DNA from 3 places in the Micromonospora globbae genome. Region 3 is predicted to be linked to each of the others. Evidence: riboswitches for the same ligand, from Rfam matches in the RefSeq annotation. Region 3 holds a riboswitch; each other region holds the start of a gene.

Region 1 (6,284 bases), 2.1 Mb from region 3:
TGGACCAGATCACCGCGCTCGGCGGGCTGCGCGCCTTCCTGCCCACCCACTTCAGCACCGCGTGGCTGGGTCTGCTCTCCACGCCGATGCAGACCGACGACGTGGTGCGCGGGACGATCTCCTCGATCAGCTACGCGACGCTGTTCTGGGCGCTCGCGTACTGGCGCTTCACCCGCAAGGACGTCACCTCGTAGCGGGCCGCGCCCTCACACCCGGCCGTCGGGCGTGACGGCCACCGACGGCGCGCCGCTCGGCCGCGACGGCGCGGGCGGTTGCGCGGGCGTCGCCGGCTCCGCGCGCTTCCAGGCGCTGACGCCGATCCGCCCCGTGTTGCCCAGGTCGATGGGCCCGTCCGGGTCGACGGCCTGGGCGGGCCGGCCGTCGGCCGGCGCCACGTCCAGGTACGCGCCGTTCGTCGGCGCCCCGGTCGAGTCGGTGAACGTGTTGCGCCAGAGGACGGCGGCCGTGGCGCGATCGCCGGGGCGGAGCGTGAGCGGGCGGGGCGGCGCGTCGAAGCCGGAGGTGATCCCCTTCGCACCGTCGACGACCGTGAGGGTGATCGGCTGGCGCTGCTCGTCGCGTACGACGAGCACGGGATAGCCGTTCAGCTCGTAGGGCTCGGTGCCGCAGTTCACCAGCTCGAGGCCGAGCGCCCGCAGGCCCATGGCGGCGTCCGATCCGGTCGAGCGGATGAGCACGCCCGACTCGGGGCAGGTCGCGGGCCCGGCCGGGGTGGCCGTGGGCGTGACCGTCGGCACGGGGGCGGGTGTGGTCGGATCGGCCCCGGCGGTGCAGGCGGCCAGGGGAAGCGCCACGACGAGCGGCAGGCCGCTGAGCAGGAGTCGCAGCCGCGCCGGTCGGGGTGTCACGGGTGCATCCTCTCACCGGCGAGGCGTGTCCGGCCCCGCCGGGTCGCGCCGCGCACCCCGGGCCGGCCCGCGCCGCGCAGCCCGCGCCGCGCCGCGCATCCCGGGTCGGGCCGCGCAATTTCCTGGATGTAGTGGCCTCGACGAGCCGCGGAGACCACTACATCCACGAAGTTGCGTGATCTCGGTGGTTGCGTGGTCCCGGCGGCGCTCGACGAGGTCACCGCCCGCCGGGATCGGCTAGGACGTGACCGCCGGGGCGGCGCGGCTGAGGACGGCGTCGAGCAGCCCGGGGTAGAGGCGGTCGATCTCCTCGCGGCGTAGCCGGACGTAGCGGCTGGTGCCCGCGACACGGGTGCGGGTCAGCCCGGCCTCGCGCAGCACCCTGAGGTGGTGGCTGCGGGTGGCCTTGGAGACGCCGAACTCGAAGGTGCCGCAGGCGTACTCACCGCCCTCGGCGAGTGTCCGCACGATCTGGAGCCGCACGTCGTCGGCCAGGGCGGCGAGCACGACGGTCACCGGCACCTCGCGCAGCTCGGGTTCGTGGATCTCCATGTGACCAGTGTAACCCTTGTTCGACAATACTCGAACAAGGGCATAGTGTCGGTCGGCGTTGGTTCGACGTTACTCGAACATCGGGAGTTCCACTGATGCGTTCCCGCGCTGCCGCCTTCCCCCTGCTCGCCGTGCTGAGCTGGGGAGTCATGTTCCCGGTCCTCGCCAGCGCGCTGGCCCGGGTCGATCCGCTCAACCTGACCACCACCCGGTACGTGCTGGCCACGGCCGTCCTGATCGCGCTCCTGCTGCTCCGGGAGGGGCTGCCGAGCCTGCGCCCGGGGGGTCGGGCGGTCGAGATCGTGTTCCTCGGCGTGGTCGGCTTCGCCGGCTTCAACCTGCTCACCAACCTGGCTCTGGAGCACGCCACGCCGCAGCAGACCGCCCTCTTCGTGGCCACCACGCCGCTGGTGACCCAACTCGTCCGCTGGGCGCGTGACGGCGTACGCCCGCGGCCGGCCCTGCTGGCCCTCTCCCTGGTGGCGCTCGTCGGCGTCGGCCTGGTGATCACCCGCGGCAGCCTGGCCGGGCTCGACCGGTTCGGCGTCGGCGGGCTCATGATGATCGCCGCGGTGCTCGGCTGGGCGATCTACACCCACGGCGGGAGCCGGTTCGTCGGGTGGTCGCCGCTGCGGTACACGACGCTGACCGCCACGGCCGGCACGCTCGCCATGCTCGCCGCCAGCGCCGGCGCCGACCTCGCCGGGGTGCAGCACCTGCCGGCCGCCGCCGACCTCGTGGCGGTCGCGCCGCAGCTGGCGTACGCCGTGATCGTGGCCGCGGTGATCGCGGTGCTCGCCTGGAACACCGGGGTGCGGCGGCTCGGCTCGGCCAACGCGGCGCTGTTCATGAACCTCGTCCCGGTGACCACGTTCGCCGTGCAGATCGCCCGCGGCTACCGGCCCACCGCGATCGAGCTGGTCGGCGCGGCGGTGACCATCGCCGCCCTCGTGGCGGCCAACCTCGTCACCCGGGCCCGGATGGTCTCGCGGCGCTCGGAGCCGGAGGCGACCGCCGTCGCCGACCCGGTGGCGGTCGTCGACCCCGTCGCCGTCGTGGCCCGCTAGGGCCCACGCGCCCCAGGCCCGAGGGGCGTCGTGGTGGCCTCCGGCGGAAGGAGGTCACCACGGTGTCGCAACCCCCGCCGGTCCGATCGGCCGCTCACACCGTGGGAACCCGGGGAGGACGGGCCGGGGCGGGCGAATAGACTCGGCGGCACAACTGAACACCTCATCCAGAGGGGCTGAGGGATACGGCCCGATGACGCCCCGGCAACCACTCCGCACGCTCACCGACGAGCGACGGCGGGGCAGGTGCCAATTCCGTCCCCGCCGCAGGGTGCGATGCGGGGAAAGATGAGAGGACTCTCGACATGACGTCGACCGTCGCCGCGTCCGGCATCGACACCACCGCCAGCCCCGCCCGCGCCCTCGTCTGCCGCGCCTGTCAGGCCCGCTACCCGCTCGCCGCGCAGCACGCCTGCTACGAGTGCTTCGGCCCGCTGGAGGTCGACTACGACAGCGCGGCGCTGGCCCGCGTGACCCGGGAGCAGATCGAGGCCGGGCCGGCCAACCTCTGGCGGTACGCGGCGCTGCTGCCCGCCGGCCAGGACCCGGCCACCCGGGTCACGCTGGACCCCGGCCTCACCCCGCTCGTGGCCGCCCCGCACCTGGCCGCCGAGCTGGGCATCACCGCGCCGCTGTGGGTGAAGGACGACAGCGCCAACCCCACCCACTCGTTCAAGGACCGGGTCGTCTCGGTGGCCCTCACGGCCGCCCGGGCGCTCGGCTTCACCCGCTTCGCCTGCGCCTCCACGGGCAACCTCGCCAACTCGGTCGCCGCGCACGCCGCCCGGGTGGGCGCGCCGTCGGTCGTCTTCATCCCCGGCGACCTGGAGCAGGGCAAGGTGGTCACCACCGCCGTCTACGGCGGCGACCTGGTGGCCATCGACGGCTCGTACGACGACGTGAACCGGCTCTGCGGCGAGCTGGTGGAGACCGACGAGTTCGAGGACACCGCGTTCGTCAACGTCAACGTCCGCCCGTACTACGCCGAGGGCTCCAAGACGCTCGGCTACGAGGTGGCCGAGCAGCTCGGCTGGCGCATCCCCGCGCAGGTGGTGATCCCGATGGCCTCCGGCGAGCTGCTCACGAAGATCGACAAGGCGTTCGCCGAGCTGGTGGAGATCGGGCTCGTCGAGGCGCCGGCCGGCGGCTGGCGGGTGTTCGGCGCGCAGTCGGCGGGATGCAACCCGATCGCGACCGCCCTGCACGCCGGCAGCGACGAGATCGTCCCGGTCAAGCCGACCGGCATCGCCAAGTCGCTGAACATCGGCGATCCGGCCGCCGGCCTGTACGCCCTGGAGGCCGTCCGCCGCTCGGGTGGCTGGATGGACTACGCCGACGACGACGAGATCCGTGCCGGCATCCGCCTGCTGGCCCGGACGACCGGCGTCTTCGCGGAGACGGCCGGTGGGGTCACGGTCGCGGTGCTGCGCAAGCTGGTCGAGGCCGGCAAGCTCGACCCGGCCGCGGAGACCGTCGTCTTCAACACCGGTGAGGGGCTGAAGACCATCGACGCGGTCGCCGGGCAGGTCGGTCCCACCCACCGGATCCGCCCGTCGCTGCGCGCCGCCCGCGACGCCGGCCTCCTCGGCTGAGCGGATCGCCCGGGCGGGGGATCGGACGGATTCGCCGGGTAGCCGGCTTTTCGCTCTCCGTGCGGAAAACCCGCCGCTAAGGACTTGACGGCAGGAACCGGACGGCGCAAGATGCTCCGTGCGGGAGGGCGTATCGCCGAAGACTTTGAGTTCTTGCGACCCAACGCCGGAGGCGTTGTGCGATCGTCCCTCCCGACCAACGTCCGATCGGGCCAGCGGTTTAATCGCTGGCCCGATCGTTTGTGTCCGGGCACCCTCACCGCATGGGCATCACGATCGCGCCGTTCGACGCCGCCGACCCGGCCGCGATCGACGAGGCGTACCGGATCGGGGCGGCGGCCTACGCGGCCGACGTGCCGGACTACCCGCCGTTCTGCCGGCGGCGCTTCGACGGGCTCCTGCACCACCCGACGCCGGGCGCCGACACGCTGTGGGCGCTCGCCCGCCTCGACGGCGTACCCGCCGGCTACCTGGCGCTGGAACTGCCGCAGCTCGACAACACCGAGAACGCCACGGCGGACCTCGTCGTCCACCCGGCCCACCGGCGCCGCGGGGTGGGCCGGGCGCTGCACGAGCACTGCCGCCGCCTGCTCCGCGAGCGGGGCCGCAAGCGGGTCATCGGCATGGCGTTGTCGGCGCTGCCCGGGGGTCCGGAGCGGCCGGAGGCGGGTGGGGCGTTCGCCGCCGCGATGGGCGCACAACCCGCGCTCGCCGGGGTCCGCCGCCGCCTCGACCCCACCGCCGTCGACCAGGGCGCGCTCGACGCGCTGCTGGCCGACGCCCGCGCGAACGCCGCCGGGTACCGCACGGTCCGCTGGCACGGTGCCATCCCCGAGGAGTACGTGGCCGACATCGCCTACCTCGACGGCCGGCTGTCGACCGACGCGCCCATGGGTGACCTGGAGTGGGAGGCCGAGCGGGTCGACGCCGAGCGGATCCGGGGCGTCGAGCGGGCGCTCGCCGCGCGGGGCCGGCGGCAGTACCACGTGGCGGCCCGGCACGAGGCGTCCGGACGGGTGGTGGCGTGGACCCTGCTCGACGTCGGCGCCTCCGCCGACTGGCACGCGTTCCAGCAGATCACCATCGTCGACCCGGCGCACCGCGGCCACCGGCTGGGCCTGCTCGTCAAGATCGAGAATCTGCGCCACCTGCTCGCCCACGAGCCGGCGATCCGCGCCATCGACACGTTCAACGCCGCGTCGAACACGCACATGATCGCGATCAACGAGCGGCTCGGCTTCCGGCCGGTGGACGGCTGGACGGACTGGCAGCTCACGATCTGAGTTGTGACACGGGCCTACTGATTTTGGTGCTTCCTGTTGCATGATGGCGGGCATGACGGAGACCCCGCACCCCCTCTACGACCGGCACGTCGACACCCTCACCCGCGCGCTGACCGCGATCTCCGAGCGCGGGTACTGGTCCGCCTACCCCGAGTCACCCAGCCCCCGGGTGTACGGCGAGACCGCCGCCGCCGAGGGCAAGGCCGCCTTCGAGGCGTACCTGAACGGCGACTTCCCCCTCGACCAGCCGGGCGCCGGCGACCGGGTCGCCACCGAGACGAGCCCGTTCGGCGTGGAGCTGGGCGTGCGCTACCCCCACGCCGGGGCCGACGAGCTGGTGGCCGCCGCCAGCGCGGCGCTGCCCGCCTGGCGCGACGCCGGCCCGCAGGCCCGGGTCGGGGTCTGCCTGGAGATCCTCGACCGGCTGCACAAGCACATCTTCGAGCTGGCCAACGCGGTGCAGTTCACCAGCGGCCAGGCCTTCGTGATGGCCTTCCAGGCCGGCGGCGCGCACGCGCTGGACCGCGCGCTGGAGTCGCTCGCCTACGCGTACGCCGAGATGACCCGGCACCCGGGGACGGCCGGCTGGGAGAAGGCCGCCGGCAAGGGCGACCCGCTGCGGATGACCAAGACCTTCCACGTGGTGCCGCGCGGTGTCGCCCTCGTCATCGGCTGCAACACGTTCCCGACCTGGAACTCCTACCCGGGCCTCTTCGCGTCGCTGGCCACCGGTAACCCGGTGATCGTCAAGCCGCACCCGCGCGCCGTGCTGCCCCTGGCCGTCACCGTCCGGTACGCCCGGGAGGTGCTCGCCGAGGCCGGCTTCGACCCGAACCTCGTGCTGCTCGCCGCCGAGGCGCCGGGGGAGAAGCTCGCCTCCACGCTGGCCCTGCACCCGGCCGTCAAGATCGTGGACTTCAC
Region 2 (6,284 bases), 2.1 Mb from region 3:
CTGACCCCGTCCACCCAGAACCTGGAGATACCCCGGTTCGTGGACGCCTTCCTGGGCGGCGGGATCGCGCTGCTGGTGACCGCGATCCTGCTGCCGCTCAACCCGCTGCGCGTGCTCAACCGCGCCGCCCGGCCGGCGCTGGACCTGCTCGCCAACCAGCTCGACGCCGCCGCCGAGGGGCTGCGTACGCGCGACCGGCAGCGCGTGCAGCAGGCGCTGGACCGGCTGCGCAGAAACCAGGGCGAGCTGGCGATGTTGAACGAGGCGATCGAGGGGGCGAAGGAGACCGCCACGCTGTCGCCGGCCCGCTGGCACCGCCGCAACGAGCTCACCCACTACGCGGAGGCGGCCGAGCCGATCGACCGGGCGATGCGGAACAGCGGCACCCTCATCCGGCGCTCGGTCACCCTCATCGAGGACGAGGAGCCGATCCCCGACCCGATGCCGGACGCCGTGGCCCATCTCGCCGAGGCGGTCCGCCTGCTCCGGCACGAGTTCTCCGTGGGCGACGAGCCGGAACAGGCCCGGGAGCGGGCGCTGCGCGCCGTGAGCGAGGCCGGCCGGGCGTACGGCCACGGGGTGGGCTTCTCCGGCAGCGTGGTCGTCGCCCAGATCCGCACCGCCGCCAGCGACCTCCTGGTGGCCTCCGGCATCGAGCAGGAGGAGGCGAACCGGCTGATCCGGAAGTCGTTCGGCGAACAGGAGACGCCCCGGGGTGAGCGGCCCGAACCGGACGAGGGCCGGACGAAGCCGCCCACCGCGCCTCCCGTCGGCTGACCTGCCTCAGACGAGGGTGGCGAGGGCCGCGAGCAGACGGTCCACGTGTTCCCGGGTGCTGCCCAGGCCGATGCTGGCCCGCACCGCCGTCGGTGGAAGGTCCCGCCGGCCCGTCCGGGCGGCCGCCTCGGCGAGCAGCCGGCGGGCCAGCGGGTGCGCGCAGAACAGGCCGTCCCGCACCCCGACGGCGTGCTCCCGGGCCAGCTCGGCGGCCACCTCCGCGGAGTCCCGGCCGGCCACCACGAACGAGACGATGCCCACGCGCGGCGCGTCCGGCCCGAAGGTGCGCAGCTCCACCACGTGCGGCAGGGCGGCGATGCCGTCTCGCAGCCGGGCCAGCAGACGCTGCTCGTGCTCGTGCAGGGCGGCCCGGTCGGCGTCGGCGAGCGCCGCGCAGACCGCGGCGAGCGCCACGGCCCCGAGCAGGTTCGGGGTGCCTCCCTCGTGCCGCGCCGGTCCGACGGCCCAGGTGACCTCGTGGGTGCCCGCGCCGACGCGCTGGGTGGCCCCGCCACCGGCCAGGTACGGCGGGGCCGCGTCGAGCCAGTCGGCCCGCCCGATCAGGACCCCGGCGCCGAACGGGGCGTAGAGCTTGTGGCCGGACACGGCGAGGTAGTCGACGTCCAGCGCGAGCAGGTCGACCGGGGCGTGCGGGGCGAGCTGCGCGGCGTCCAGCGCGATCCGTGCCCCGTGCCGCCGGGCCACCCGCGCCAGCTCGGACACCGGCCAGCGCTCGCCGGTCACGTTGCTCGCCCCGGTCACCGCGACCAGCACCGGCAGGCCCGGGTTCGCGGCCCGGCGCAGCTCCGTGAGGGCCGCGTCGAGCGCGCGCACGGCCCCACCCGCGTCGGCCGGCACCGGCAGCCGCACCGAGCCGCGCGGCCAGGGCAGCAGGTTCGCGTGGTGTTCGCTGGCGAACGTGACCACCGTGGTGCCCGGGGGCAGCGACCGGGCCAGCAGGTTCAGCGCGTCGGTGGTGTTGCGGGTGAAGATCACGTGGTCGTCGGCGCGGGCGCCGAAGAAGTCGCCGACCGTCTGCCGGGCCCGCTCGTAGGCGAGGGTGCAGCGGCGGGAGAGCGCGCCGGCGCCGCGGTGCACGCTCGCGTACCACGGCAGGAGCTCGGCGACCGCGTCGGCCGCGGCCCGCGCGCACGGCGCGGTGGCCGCGTAGTCGAGGTTGATCTCGCCGGGTACGCCGAGGACGTCGAGCGGCCCGGCGGCGGGCGCGACGGTCGTCGGGGCGGCGGACGGGGACACGAGGGTGACGGACATGCCGGAACCTCCGGGGTCAGGGACCCCGGGCGGCGTCGGGACGGGGTCCGCGCTTGCCCGGCGCGCGGTTCGGGCCGGGCCCGGTCATCACCCGGGGCACCCCACCGCGAACTCGACGAGGGTTGCCGGCCAGCAAGCCGGGGCTTGACGCTGGCGCTCGTGACCTTGCCGCAGCATAACGGGCGCCGATGCCCGGGAACCAGCCGGCCGGGGGTGACTACGCTGACCGCATGGCCGACACCCCGCCCGGCGGCGCGCCGCCGCCCGTGCCGTCCGCCCCACCCGGTGCCGCGCCGCGGATGCCGCTGCGCCGGCTGGGCTGGCGGCGGTTCCTGGTGCTCGCCGGGGTGGTGCTCCTCATCGCCGCCTGCGCGGTCTTCATGGTCTTCACCCTGGGCGAGAGCCTCGGCCTCCAGGCGCTGCTGATCGGCGTGGTGGCCGCCATCCTGCCGGTTCCGGTGCTGGTGGCCTGCTTCCTCTGGCTCGACCGGTACGAGCCGGAACCGCTGAAGTACCTGATCTTCTGCTTCACCTGGGGCGCCTTCGTCTCCACGGCCGCCTCGCTGACGGTGAACGACTTCGCGGCCGGCCGTTTCGCCGACGCGGGGCTCCCCGCCCCGCTGACCGGTGTGCTGGTGGCGCCGTTCATCGAGGAGCTGACCAAGGCGCTCGGGCCCATCCTGCTGCTGGTCTTCCGGCGGCGGGAGTGGTCGGGCATCACCGACGGGCTGGTCTACTGCGGTCTGTCCGCGGTCGGCTTCGCCATGGTCGAGAACATCCTCTACCTGGGCGGCTACGGCTTCGCGTCCGGTGCGGAGCGGTTCGGGCCGGCGACCGGGGCGCAGCAGGTCATCGCCATCTTCATCGTCCGGATCCTGCTGTTCGGGTTCGCCCACCCGCTGTTCACCTCGATGACCGGCGTCGGGCTCGGCATCGCCGCCCGCACTGCCGACCGCCGGGTGCGCGTACTGGCGCCGATCGCGGGGCTGCTGCTGGCCATGATGCTGCACGGCACCTGGAACCTGCTGCCGACGCTCACCCAGGTCACCGGCCAGGCGGTGATCATGCTGTACGGCTTCATCGGGGTGATGGTCCCGATCTTCTTCGGCATGGTCGGGCTGGCGCTGTGGCTGCGGGCGTGGGAGGGACGGCTCACCGAACGGCGGCTGCCCGACTACGTCCGGGCCGGCTGGCTCAGCCCGCCCGAGGTCGCGGCGCTCAGCAGCCTCGGCCGCCGGCACGCGGCCCGCGCCTGGGCGCGCCGGGTCGCCGGGGACGCGGGTGTCCGGGCCATGCGCGGCTACCAGTTCGCGGCCACCCGGCTGGCGCTGCTGCGGGACGGGTCGCTGCGCGGCCTGGACCGCAAGGCGACCGACCGGGAACGGACGGCGCGGGAGGAGCGGGAGCTGCTCGAGGCGATCACCGCGTACCGGTCGTTCTTCGTGGGTCGCGATCCGCAGGCACCCGCCGGCGTGTGGGACGGCGACCGCTACCACCTGCGGTTCCCCGACGGTTCGCAGCGGACCGTGGAGGCTCCCGAGGAGCCCGTGGTGCCGATCCCCGTGGTGCTGGCGGCCCCGCCGCCGGTGCACAACCCTCCCGGTTGGCCCAACCTGCGGCCGGGCTGGCCGGGGCACGCCTGATCCGGTCGGCGCCGGTGTGCGAGCCGGCACCGACCGGTCGCGGGCGTCGCGGTCGGCGGGCGGCGCCCGTCAGGTCATCAGGCTGGTGAGGAAGTCACCGAGACCCTGGAACATCGCCACGAGCCCCGCTCCGATCGCCTTGAAGATGTTCGCCGCGCCGTCCGGCCGGAACGCCATGAAGTAGATCAGGAACGCGATGAAGCCCCAGAACAACAGCTTCCTGATCCATTCGGGCATCGTCCCTCCCCAGGGCCGGTGGTGCGCCCTGGCTTCCCGGCGGGGAGCGGTGCAAACGACGTCGGCGGCGTCTTCGCCCCTGCTAGAGGTAGAGACCCGTGGCGTTGTTCTCGATCCGCTCGGCGGCGACGGCGTGCACGTCGCGCTCGCGGAGCATGACGTAGCCCTGGCCGTGCAGTTCCACCTCGGAGCGGTCGTCGGGGTCGAAGAGGACGCGGTCGCCGGAGACGATGGAGCGGACGTTCGGACCCACTCCGACGGCGGTGGCCCAGGCCAGGCGCTTGCCCACCGCCGCGGTCGCCGGGATCACGATGCCGGCGCTGGAGCGGCGCTCGCCCTCGCTCCCCTCCATCCGCACCAGCACCCGGTCGTGCAGCAGGCGAATCGGCAGGCCGGAGTCGAGATTCTTGTCGGCGGTCACGCCGCAGACGCTACCGTGTCGCGCCCGGCCCGGAACCCGGTGGTTGCCGGGTCGGTGACCGGGGCAATGTAGCGGAACCGGCCTATCGTGACGGAGGGTCGGCGTATGCTGTCCGCCCTGTCGCCGTGGGCCGGCCGTCTTGCCAGGAGGTGCGCTTGAGCCGCTTCGAGCGGATTCGCGACCGGCTGCGCCGGGCGTACGAGTCGGGACGGGCGTCCGTGCGGTCCCGGCGGGTCGCGTCCGAAGGCGAGCACGAGGAGGGCGGAGTGGCGTCGCCGACGTCGCCCGGTCCCGTGGCCCCGCCGACCGCCACGGTCGTCGGCGCGGAGGCTCCGGCCCCCTCACCGGGCAGCACCACCAGCCGGGACGACGCCGAGGTGCCGCACGGGCTGCGGATCGCCGCCGCCTGGTCGTGGCGTCTGATCGTGATCGGCCTGGTGGCCTGGGCGCTGCTGAGGATCGTCAGCACCGTCCGCATCGTGATCATCCCGCTCGCCATCGCGCTGCTGCTCTCGGCCCTGCTGGCGCCCTCGGTGGGCTGGCTGCTGCGGGCCCGCTTCCCCCGGTCGCTCGCCACCGCCGTGGTGCTCGTCGGCGGCCTGGCCGCCGTGGTCGGCACGCTGACCCTCGTGGTGAACGAGTTCATCAAGGGGGTGCCGGAGCTGAGCGAGAAGTCCTCGCAGGGCGTCCGGCAGATCCAGAACTGGCTCAAGACCGGCCCGCTGCACGTCTCCGACAGCCAGCTGGACCGCTACATCGACGAGGGTCAGAAGTGGGTCAACGACAACACCGACCGCTTCACCAGCGCGGCGACCACCACGGCCGCCACCCTCGCCGAGGTGCTGACCGGCACGCTGCTCGTGCTCTTCGCCACGTTCTTCTTCCTGCGTGACGGCAATCGGATCTGGCGCTTCCTCGTCCGGCTGCTGCCGGTGGCCGCCCGTTGGCGGGTGGACGACGCGGGACGGGCCGCCTGGGCGACCCTCGTGGCCTACGTCCGGGCCACCGTGCTGGTCGCCTTCATCGACGCCGTGGGCATCGGCATCTTCCTGGTGATCTTCGACATCCCGTTCGCGCTGCCGCTGTCGGCGCTGGTCTTCCTGGGTGCGTTCATCCCGATCGTCGGGGCGGCGCTCTCCGGTGGGGTCGCCGTCCTGATCGCCCTCGTTGACAGCGGCCCGGTCACCGCCCTGATCATCCTCGGCGCCGTGATCGGGGTGCAGCAGTTGGAGGGGCACGTGCTCCAGCCGCTCATCATGGGCCGGGCCGTCGCCATCCACCCGCTCGCCGTCATCATCGGCATCGCCGCCGGGGTGGTGCTCGCCGGCATCACGGGCGCGCTCGTCGCCGTACCACTGATCGCCGTGCTGAACACGGCCGTCCGCCGGCTCGCGGCCCGCACGGTGCCGGAGACCCCACCGGACGCCGTGGTGGTCGCCTCCCAGGCCCCCTGACGGCCGTCCGGCGCCTCAGCCGGCGGCGAGGCGCTTCAGGGCCCCGCGCGCGACGTCCGGGCGGGTCGTGTACCAGAACGGCGGCAGCGAGCGGCGCAGGAACGGCCCGTAGCCGCGGGCCGTCTCCAGCCGCGAGTCGAGGACGGCGACGACGCCCCTGTCGCCGGTCGCCCGGATGAGCCGCCCGACGCCCTGTGCCAGGCGGACCGCCGCGATCGGCACGCTGACCGCCGCGAAGCCCGAGCCGCCGCTCGCGTCCACCGCCGCCGCCCGGGCCGCGGCCAGCGGCTCGTCCGGCCGGGGGAACGGCAGCCGGTCGATCACCACGAGCTGGCACGAGTCGCCCGGCACGTCCACCCCCTGCCACAGCGACATGACGCCGAACAGGCAGCTCGACCGTTCCTCCCGGAACCGGCGGACCAGCAGCGGCAGCGCCTCCTCGCCCTGCAACAGCACCGGCAGGTCGGTACGCGCGCGGAG
Region 3 (6,284 bases):
AGGGCCCCGACGAGCACGGCCGCCACCCGCAGCCCCCATCGGTCGAGGGCCCTGCCCGCGGCCAGCATCGCGGGAAGGGCGCCGGCGCCCACGAACAACAGCGCGAGGCCGAGCTGACCGTCACCGATGCCCGCCTGGTGCTGGACCCTGGGCACGGAGGCACCCCAGACCCCCCAGAAGGAACCGAAGGCGGCGAAGGCCACGAGCGCCGCGACGATCAGGTGGCGCGGCGGGCCGCTGGGTGTCCGTGTCATCTGTGTAACGATACACATGCTCGGCTAGGCTGGCATCGTGGAATCACCCGTCGGCTCGAAGCGGGTGACCCTCGCGCAGGTGGCCGAACTGGCCGGCGTGTCGGTCATGACCGCCTCCTACACGTACAACCAGCCGAGCCGGGTGTCGGAGCGGTCCCGGTCCAAGGTGCTCGCCGCAGCGGCCCAGCTCGGATACGCCGGCCCCGACCCGAGTGCCCGGTCGCTGCGCCGGGGCAGCACCCGCACGCTGGGTGTCGTGATGGGCGAGCACCTGAGCTACGCGTTCGAGGATCCGGAGGCGGTGTCCTTCCTCGCGGGGATCGCCGGTGTCTGCGCCGACCGCGGCTACGGCATGACGATCCTGCCGATCACCGGCGCCGCCGATGACGTCCTGCGCGTCACGGGCGCCGCCGTCGACGGCTTCATCGTGTGGACCACGTCGGACGACGATCCGGTCCTGGCAGCCGTCCGGGCGACGAAGCGTCCTGCCGTTGTCCACGGTGGGCCGGCGGTCCCCGGGTTGGGCCTGGTGAGCATCGACAACCGGGCGGCGGCGTGCGCGGTCGGCGCCGTCGCCTTCGCGGGTGCCACCCGTCCGGCGGTGCTGAGTTTCCCGCTCTCCCGCGAGCGGATCAGCACGATCACCCGCGGCTCGGGCATCGCCGATGTCCTCTTTCCGGTGACGCGTGAGCGTCTGGAGGGCTACCGGCAGGCGGCCGAGGAGGCCGGCATCGCGTGGCGGGACGTCGTCGTCGCGGTGTGCTCGCGCAACGACGCGGCCGACGCCGAGCGGACCGCCGCGACCCTGCTGGCGTCCGCCGAGCCGCCCGACGCGATCGTCGCGATGAGCGACCAACAGGCGGCCGGCGTCCTCCGCGCGGCCCGGGCCGCCGGTCGCGCCGTCCCCCACGAGGTGGCGGTGACCGGGTGGGACGACTCGGCGTTGGCCGCACAGCTCGGGCTGACGACCGTCGCGCAATCCCTGCGCGAGCAGGGAGCGGCCTGTGCGCAGGCCGCACTGGGTGGTCGGACGCCGGTATCCCGGACCGCGCCCTGGTCCGTCGTCCGCCGAGGCAGCACCCGCCCGTGATCGGCGGCGCCACCGCGACCTACGGCTCGCCAGCGCCGTCCACGGCGTCGACGTCGATCCGCCAGAGGTCGTTGAAGGCGATGCTGTCGAAGAAGGCGGTGGCGTCGACGACCTTGCCGTCGCGGAAGGTCAGGAACCAGGCGTACGTGTTGGCGTACGTGGCGCCGGTGACGGTCACCCCGGCGCCGTCCCAGAGCACCACGACCGTGCCGGCGTCGGCGTCCTCGTAGATCGCCCGGACGGTCACCGGGCGGAACGGCGTGTCCGTGCCGAACCGCGCGTTGAACGGCCGCAGCACCTCGCTCACGAACTCCTCGGCCGTGTGGTACGTCCGGGCCGCCGCCGAGTTGCCGACGATCTCCCAGCGCATGTCGGGGGCGAAGATGTCCGTGATGCCGCCGGTGCCCGCGGACCAGTCCGCGAAGGCGCGGGCGACGATGTCCCGGTTGGCCGTCATGGCGACCACCTCCCTGCCCGCCGCCGCCCGGCGGGCCCGCCGGCATCATCCCACCGCCGCGCCCGCCCGGAATCCGACCGGCGGGCGGTGTCAGCTCCGCCGGCGGGCGCGGGACGTGGCCCGGGCGTTGGCCTTCTCGATGGCCCGGACGAGATCGTCCTTCGCCATGTCCTGCGGACGCGCGATGCCGACCTTCCGGGCCACCTCGTCGAGGTGGCCCTTGCTGGCGTTGGCGTCCACGCCCTGCGCGGTGTCCCGGGGCCGCGAACGGGACGCGGGGGTGCCCAGCTCGGCCTGCGGGTCGGACGGGCCGGGGTGCTCCTTGGGCTCCCAGTGGTCGCCCACCTTCTCGTGGGTGTGCTTCAGCGAGGCGAAGGCCGTGCGGTGGGCCCGCTCCCCGTCGCCGTAGGTCTCCTCGGCCGACTCGAGCGTCTTCTTGTACGTCCGCACCGCCTTGTCGTCGGAGCGGGCGACGGTCGAGGGCACGTCCGGACGCATCCGTTCGGCCTGCTCGTGCTTGTCGGTCACGGCGCGCTCCTCCCCCGGCGGTGCTCGTGTCCGCCGGGTACCCGGTCCCGGCCGGACCACACCGGCGGACCGGGGCAGGACCGGGCGCCGCGCCGCCCGGTCCGGCGGGACCCGACCCGGTGACGTCGCGCCCCGACAAGGCCGCCCGCCGCCCGGTCCCGCGGGACCCGACCCGGCGCCGTCGCGGCTCGACCCGCCGTCGCGTGAGGGTGGTCATATCGGCTGGACGATGCCCGGCGGTGGGCTGCTAGCCTCTGCGCAGGTCATGAGCGCCAGCGCGTAGCCCCGGCTTGCTGGCCGGCAACCCTCCTCCGCGGTGGGGTGCCCCGGGTGAGGACCGGGCACCGGAGCGACATCCGGTGCAAGCGTGGCCTGGTTCCCAGGTCAGCAACGACCCAGGAGAGCCAATGTCGTGTGAGCACACCATCCCGTCCGTCGGCCTCGGCGCGCCCGACGCGTCCGATCGCTGGCCGCTGTCGCCGCGTCTGACCCGGCGCCGACACGTCGACATGATGTGGGTGTGCAGCGCCGCCTGTCCGCGCGGCGCCCGGCGCTGACGGCGCCCCTTCCCGCCACACCGATCCGTCCAGCGGCCCACCCGTCGGGTGCGCCGTCGGCGGCGCACGCCCGTGCCCCGCCGTTGACCGACTCCGGAGACACCTGTGCGAATCCTTCCTGCCCTGACCCGGCTGGCCGCCCTCGGCGCGGCCGCGATCCTCGGCGCCGCCACCCTCACCGCCTGCGGCGACGGCTCCTCGTCCGGCGCCGCCGACAACCCGTACCACCTGCTCCAGCCCGGCGTGCTGCGCGCCGGCACGCTCACCGACGCCCCGCCGAACGTGTACCTGAAGGACGGCGAGTTCACCGGCTTCGACAACGACCTCCTGCGCGCGGTCGCTGGCAAGATCGGCCTGAAGGTCGAGTTCGTGGCCACCGACTTCTCCGCCCTGCTCTCGCAGGTCAACAACCGCAAGTTCGACGTGGGCAGCTCCTCGATCACCATCACCGAGGCGCGGAAGAAGACCGTCGACTTCGGCAACGGCTACGACTTCGGCTACTTCGGACTCGACGTGCCCGCCGGTTCCCCGATCCGCAGCTTCGACGAGCTGCCGGGCAAGCGTGTCGTCGTCGTGCAGGGCACCGTCCAGGACGACTACGCCACCAGCAAGGGCCTCGACCCCGTGCGGGTGCCCGACTACAACGGCGCGATCAACCAGCTCAAGGCCGGCACCGCGGACGCCTGGATCGCCCCGGCCGAGATCGGCGACAAGTCGGCCGCGGACAGCGGCGGGAAGATCGTCGTGGCCGCGAAGCTGCTGAGCCCCGCGCCGACCGCGTACGCGGTGGCGAAGGGGAACGACGCCCTGCGCGAGGCGCTCAACAAGGGCCTCGACGAGGTCATCGCCGACGGCACGTGGAGCCGGTTGCAGGCCCAGTACTACCCGGGCCGGCCGATCCCCGAGGACTTCAAGCCGGGCAGCGGCACGGTGGCGGTCCCCGCGGCGCCGAGCGCGTCGGCGTCGGCGGCGTCCTGACGGAAGAAACGAACGAGCGGAGCGGTAGGAGACACGGCCGATGGATCCGTTGCGCACCCTGTGGGAGACCTTCTTCGACTGGGAGTCGATGCGCGAGGCGCTGCCCGAGATGCTCACCGTCGGGTTGCCCAACACGCTGATCCTCGCGGTCTCCGCCGCCCTGCTCGGCTCGGTGCTGGGCATGCTGCTGGCCATCGCGGGCATCTCCCGCACCCGGTGGCTGCGCTGGCCGGCCCGCGTCTACACCGACGTGTTCCGGGGGCTGCCGGCCGCCGCGACCATCCTGCTGATCGGCGTCGGCCTCGCGCCCCTCGGCATGCAGGTGTGGGGGCCGAACCCGTACCCGCTGGGCATCCTGGCGCTCTCCCTGATCGCCGCCGCCTACATCGGAGAGATCTTCCGCTCCGGCATCCAGTCGGTGGAGGCGGCCCAGTTGGAGGGCGCCCGGGCCCTGGGGTTCTCCTGGGGCGAGGCCATGCGGGTGGTCATCATCCCGCAGGGCGTACGCCGGGTCCTGCCGGCCTGGGTCAACCAGCTCATCGCGTTGATCAAGGACTCCAGCCTCGTCTACTTCCTCGGCCTGGTGGCCAGCCAGCGGGAGCTGTTCCGCATCGGGCAGGACTACGCCGCCACGACGGGCAACGAGTCGGCGCTGCTGCTGGCCGGGCTCTTCTACCTGGCGCTCACCGTGCCGTTGACCCACGTGGTCAACGCGATCGACCGGCGGCTGCGGCACGGGCGGCCCGCCGCCGGGCCGGCCGACGACATCGACGACACCGACCTGGCGCTGCCCGGCGCGGCGGGAGGGAACCAGCGATGAGCATCGACACCACCACGTCGGTCAGCCTGGGCGTGCGCGACGTCCACCTGGCCTTCGGCGCCAACCGGGTGCTGCGGGGCGTGGACCTCACCGTGGCGCGCGGCGCGACGGCGTGCGTCATCGGGCCGTCCGGCTCCGGCAAGTCGACGTTGCTGCGTACGATCAACCGCCTCATCGAGCCCGACCGCGGCGACGTGCTCCTCGACGGCCGCAGCGTGCTGGCCGACGACCCGGACGCCCTGCGGCAGCGGGTCGGCATGGTCTTCCAGCAGTTCAACCTGTTTCCGCACATGAGCGTCCTGCGCAACGTCACCCTGGCGCTGCGGCGGATCAAGAAGTTGCCCGAGGACGAGGCGGTGGCGATCGCGCGGGCCCAGTTGGAGCTGGTGGGCCTGGCCGGCAAGGCGGACGCCCGCCCGGGGCACCTGTCCGGCGGGCAGCAGCAGCGGGTGGCGATCGCCCGGGCGCTGGCGCTGCAACCGCAGGTGATGCTCTTCGACGAGGCGACCAGCGCCCTCGACCCGGAGCTGGTCAAGGGCGTGCTCGGTGTGATGGCCGACCTGGCCTCCGGCGGCATGACCATGGTGGTGGTCACCCACGAGATGGGCTTCGCGCGGCAGGTCGCCGACACGGTGGCCTTCATGGACCGCGGCGTGGTGCTGGAGGCCGGCGAGCCGGCCGCGATCTTCGAGACGCCGGAGCACCCCCGGCTGCGCCGCTTCCTGTCCCAGGTCCTCTGAGGGGCCGCTCAGTCGGGCAGGACGTGGGTGACGTACCGGCGCGCCAGCGTGGCCACCACCGCGTCCGGGTCGGCCGCCCACACCTCGGCGTTGAAGATCTCCACCTCGATGTCGCCGGCGTAGCCGGCCTGTTCGACGGCCCGGCGCAGCAGCGGGAAGTCGATGTGCCCGTCGCCCATCATGCCGCGCGAGAGCAGGGCGTCCGGCGGCAGCGGCGTGATCCAGTCGCAGACCTGGAAGCTCGCGACGCGGCCCCGGGCGCGCCGGATCTGGCCCAGCACGTCCGGGTCCCACCAGACGTGGAACGTGTCGACCACGACACCGACCTGCTCGGCGGGGAACCGCTCGGCGAGGTCGAGGGCCTGCCCGAGGGTGGACAGCACACCCCGGTCGGCGCAGAAGATCGGGTGCATCGGTTCCAGGGCCAGCCGTACGCCCCGGCCGGCCGCGTACGGCGCGAGCTCGGCGATGCCCTCGGCCATCCGCTCCCGCGCGCCGGCGAGGTCGCGCGACCCCTCGGGCAGGCCGCCGACCACCATGACGAGGCAGGCCGCGCCCAGCTCGGCGGCCTCGTCGACGGCGCGGCGGTTGTCGTCGAGCGCCCGCCGCCGCCGCGCCGGGTCGGCGGCCGTGAGGAACCCGCCCCGGCACAGCGAGGACACCCGCAGACCGGCGTCGGCCACGAGGCGGGCGGCGGTGGGCACCCCGATCGCCTGGACGGGTTCGCGCCAGAGCCCGATCGACGGCAGCCCGGCCCGGACACAGCCGGCGACCGCCTCGGCGACGGACCACCGGTCCGTGGTCTTCTGGTTCAGCGACAGCCGGGCCAGCCGCGGGTCGCCCGGACGCGGGGTGGGCAC

What was found. Region 3 has a riboswitch for S-adenosylmethionine ahead of OG994_RS05490 (ABC transporter substrate-binding protein). Riboswitches for the same ligand answer to the same signal wherever they lie in the genome.
Region 1: another riboswitch for S-adenosylmethionine. It lies ahead of thrC (threonine synthase); the one in region 3 lies ahead of OG994_RS05490 (ABC transporter substrate-binding protein).
Region 2: another riboswitch for S-adenosylmethionine. It lies ahead of OG994_RS27580 (aminotransferase class V-fold PLP-dependent enzyme); the one in region 3 lies ahead of OG994_RS05490 (ABC transporter substrate-binding protein).

What each region holds. Positions count from the first base shown of each region.
Region 1 covers NZ_CP108084.1:6,027,810-6,034,093, forward strand. Annotated here, with positions in the region: gene OG994_RS27480 (ABC transporter permease) at 1-194, shown strand, start outside; gene OG994_RS27485 (DUF4232 domain-containing protein) at 207-869, opposite strand; gene OG994_RS27490 (ArsR/SmtB family transcription factor) at 1,107-1,421, opposite strand; gene OG994_RS27495 (DMT family transporter) at 1,517-2,488, shown strand; SAM riboswitch class I at 2,649-2,783, shown strand; gene thrC (threonine synthase) at 2,794-4,080, shown strand; gene OG994_RS27505 (GNAT family N-acetyltransferase) at 4,344-5,363, shown strand; gene paaN (phenylacetic acid degradation protein PaaN) at 5,416-6,284, shown strand, end outside.
Region 2 covers NZ_CP108084.1:6,049,345-6,055,628, forward strand. Annotated here, with positions in the region: gene OG994_RS27575 (FUSC family protein) at 1-777, shown strand, start outside; gene OG994_RS27580 (aminotransferase class V-fold PLP-dependent enzyme) at 784-2,049, opposite strand; SAM riboswitch class IV at 2,094-2,214, opposite strand; gene OG994_RS27585 (PrsW family intramembrane metalloprotease) at 2,238-3,692, shown strand; gene OG994_RS27590 (hypothetical protein) at 3,762-3,929, opposite strand; gene OG994_RS27595 (GroES family chaperonin) at 4,012-4,350, opposite strand; gene OG994_RS27600 (AI-2E family transporter) at 4,506-5,804, shown strand; gene OG994_RS27605 (ATP-dependent DNA helicase) at 5,820-6,284, opposite strand, start outside.
Region 3 covers NZ_CP108084.1:1,235,420-1,241,703, reverse strand. Annotated here, with positions in the region: gene OG994_RS05510 (MFS transporter) at 1-254, opposite strand, end outside; gene OG994_RS05505 (LacI family DNA-binding transcriptional regulator) at 292-1,344, shown strand; gene OG994_RS05500 (nuclear transport factor 2 family protein) at 1,364-1,801, opposite strand; gene OG994_RS05495 (ChaB family protein) at 1,892-2,299, opposite strand; SAM riboswitch class IV at 2,591-2,703, shown strand; gene OG994_RS05490 (ABC transporter substrate-binding protein) at 2,992-3,864, shown strand; gene OG994_RS05485 (amino acid ABC transporter permease) at 3,905-4,684, shown strand; gene OG994_RS05480 (amino acid ABC transporter ATP-binding protein) at 4,687-5,424, shown strand; gene OG994_RS05475 (sugar phosphate isomerase/epimerase family protein) at 5,433-6,254, opposite strand.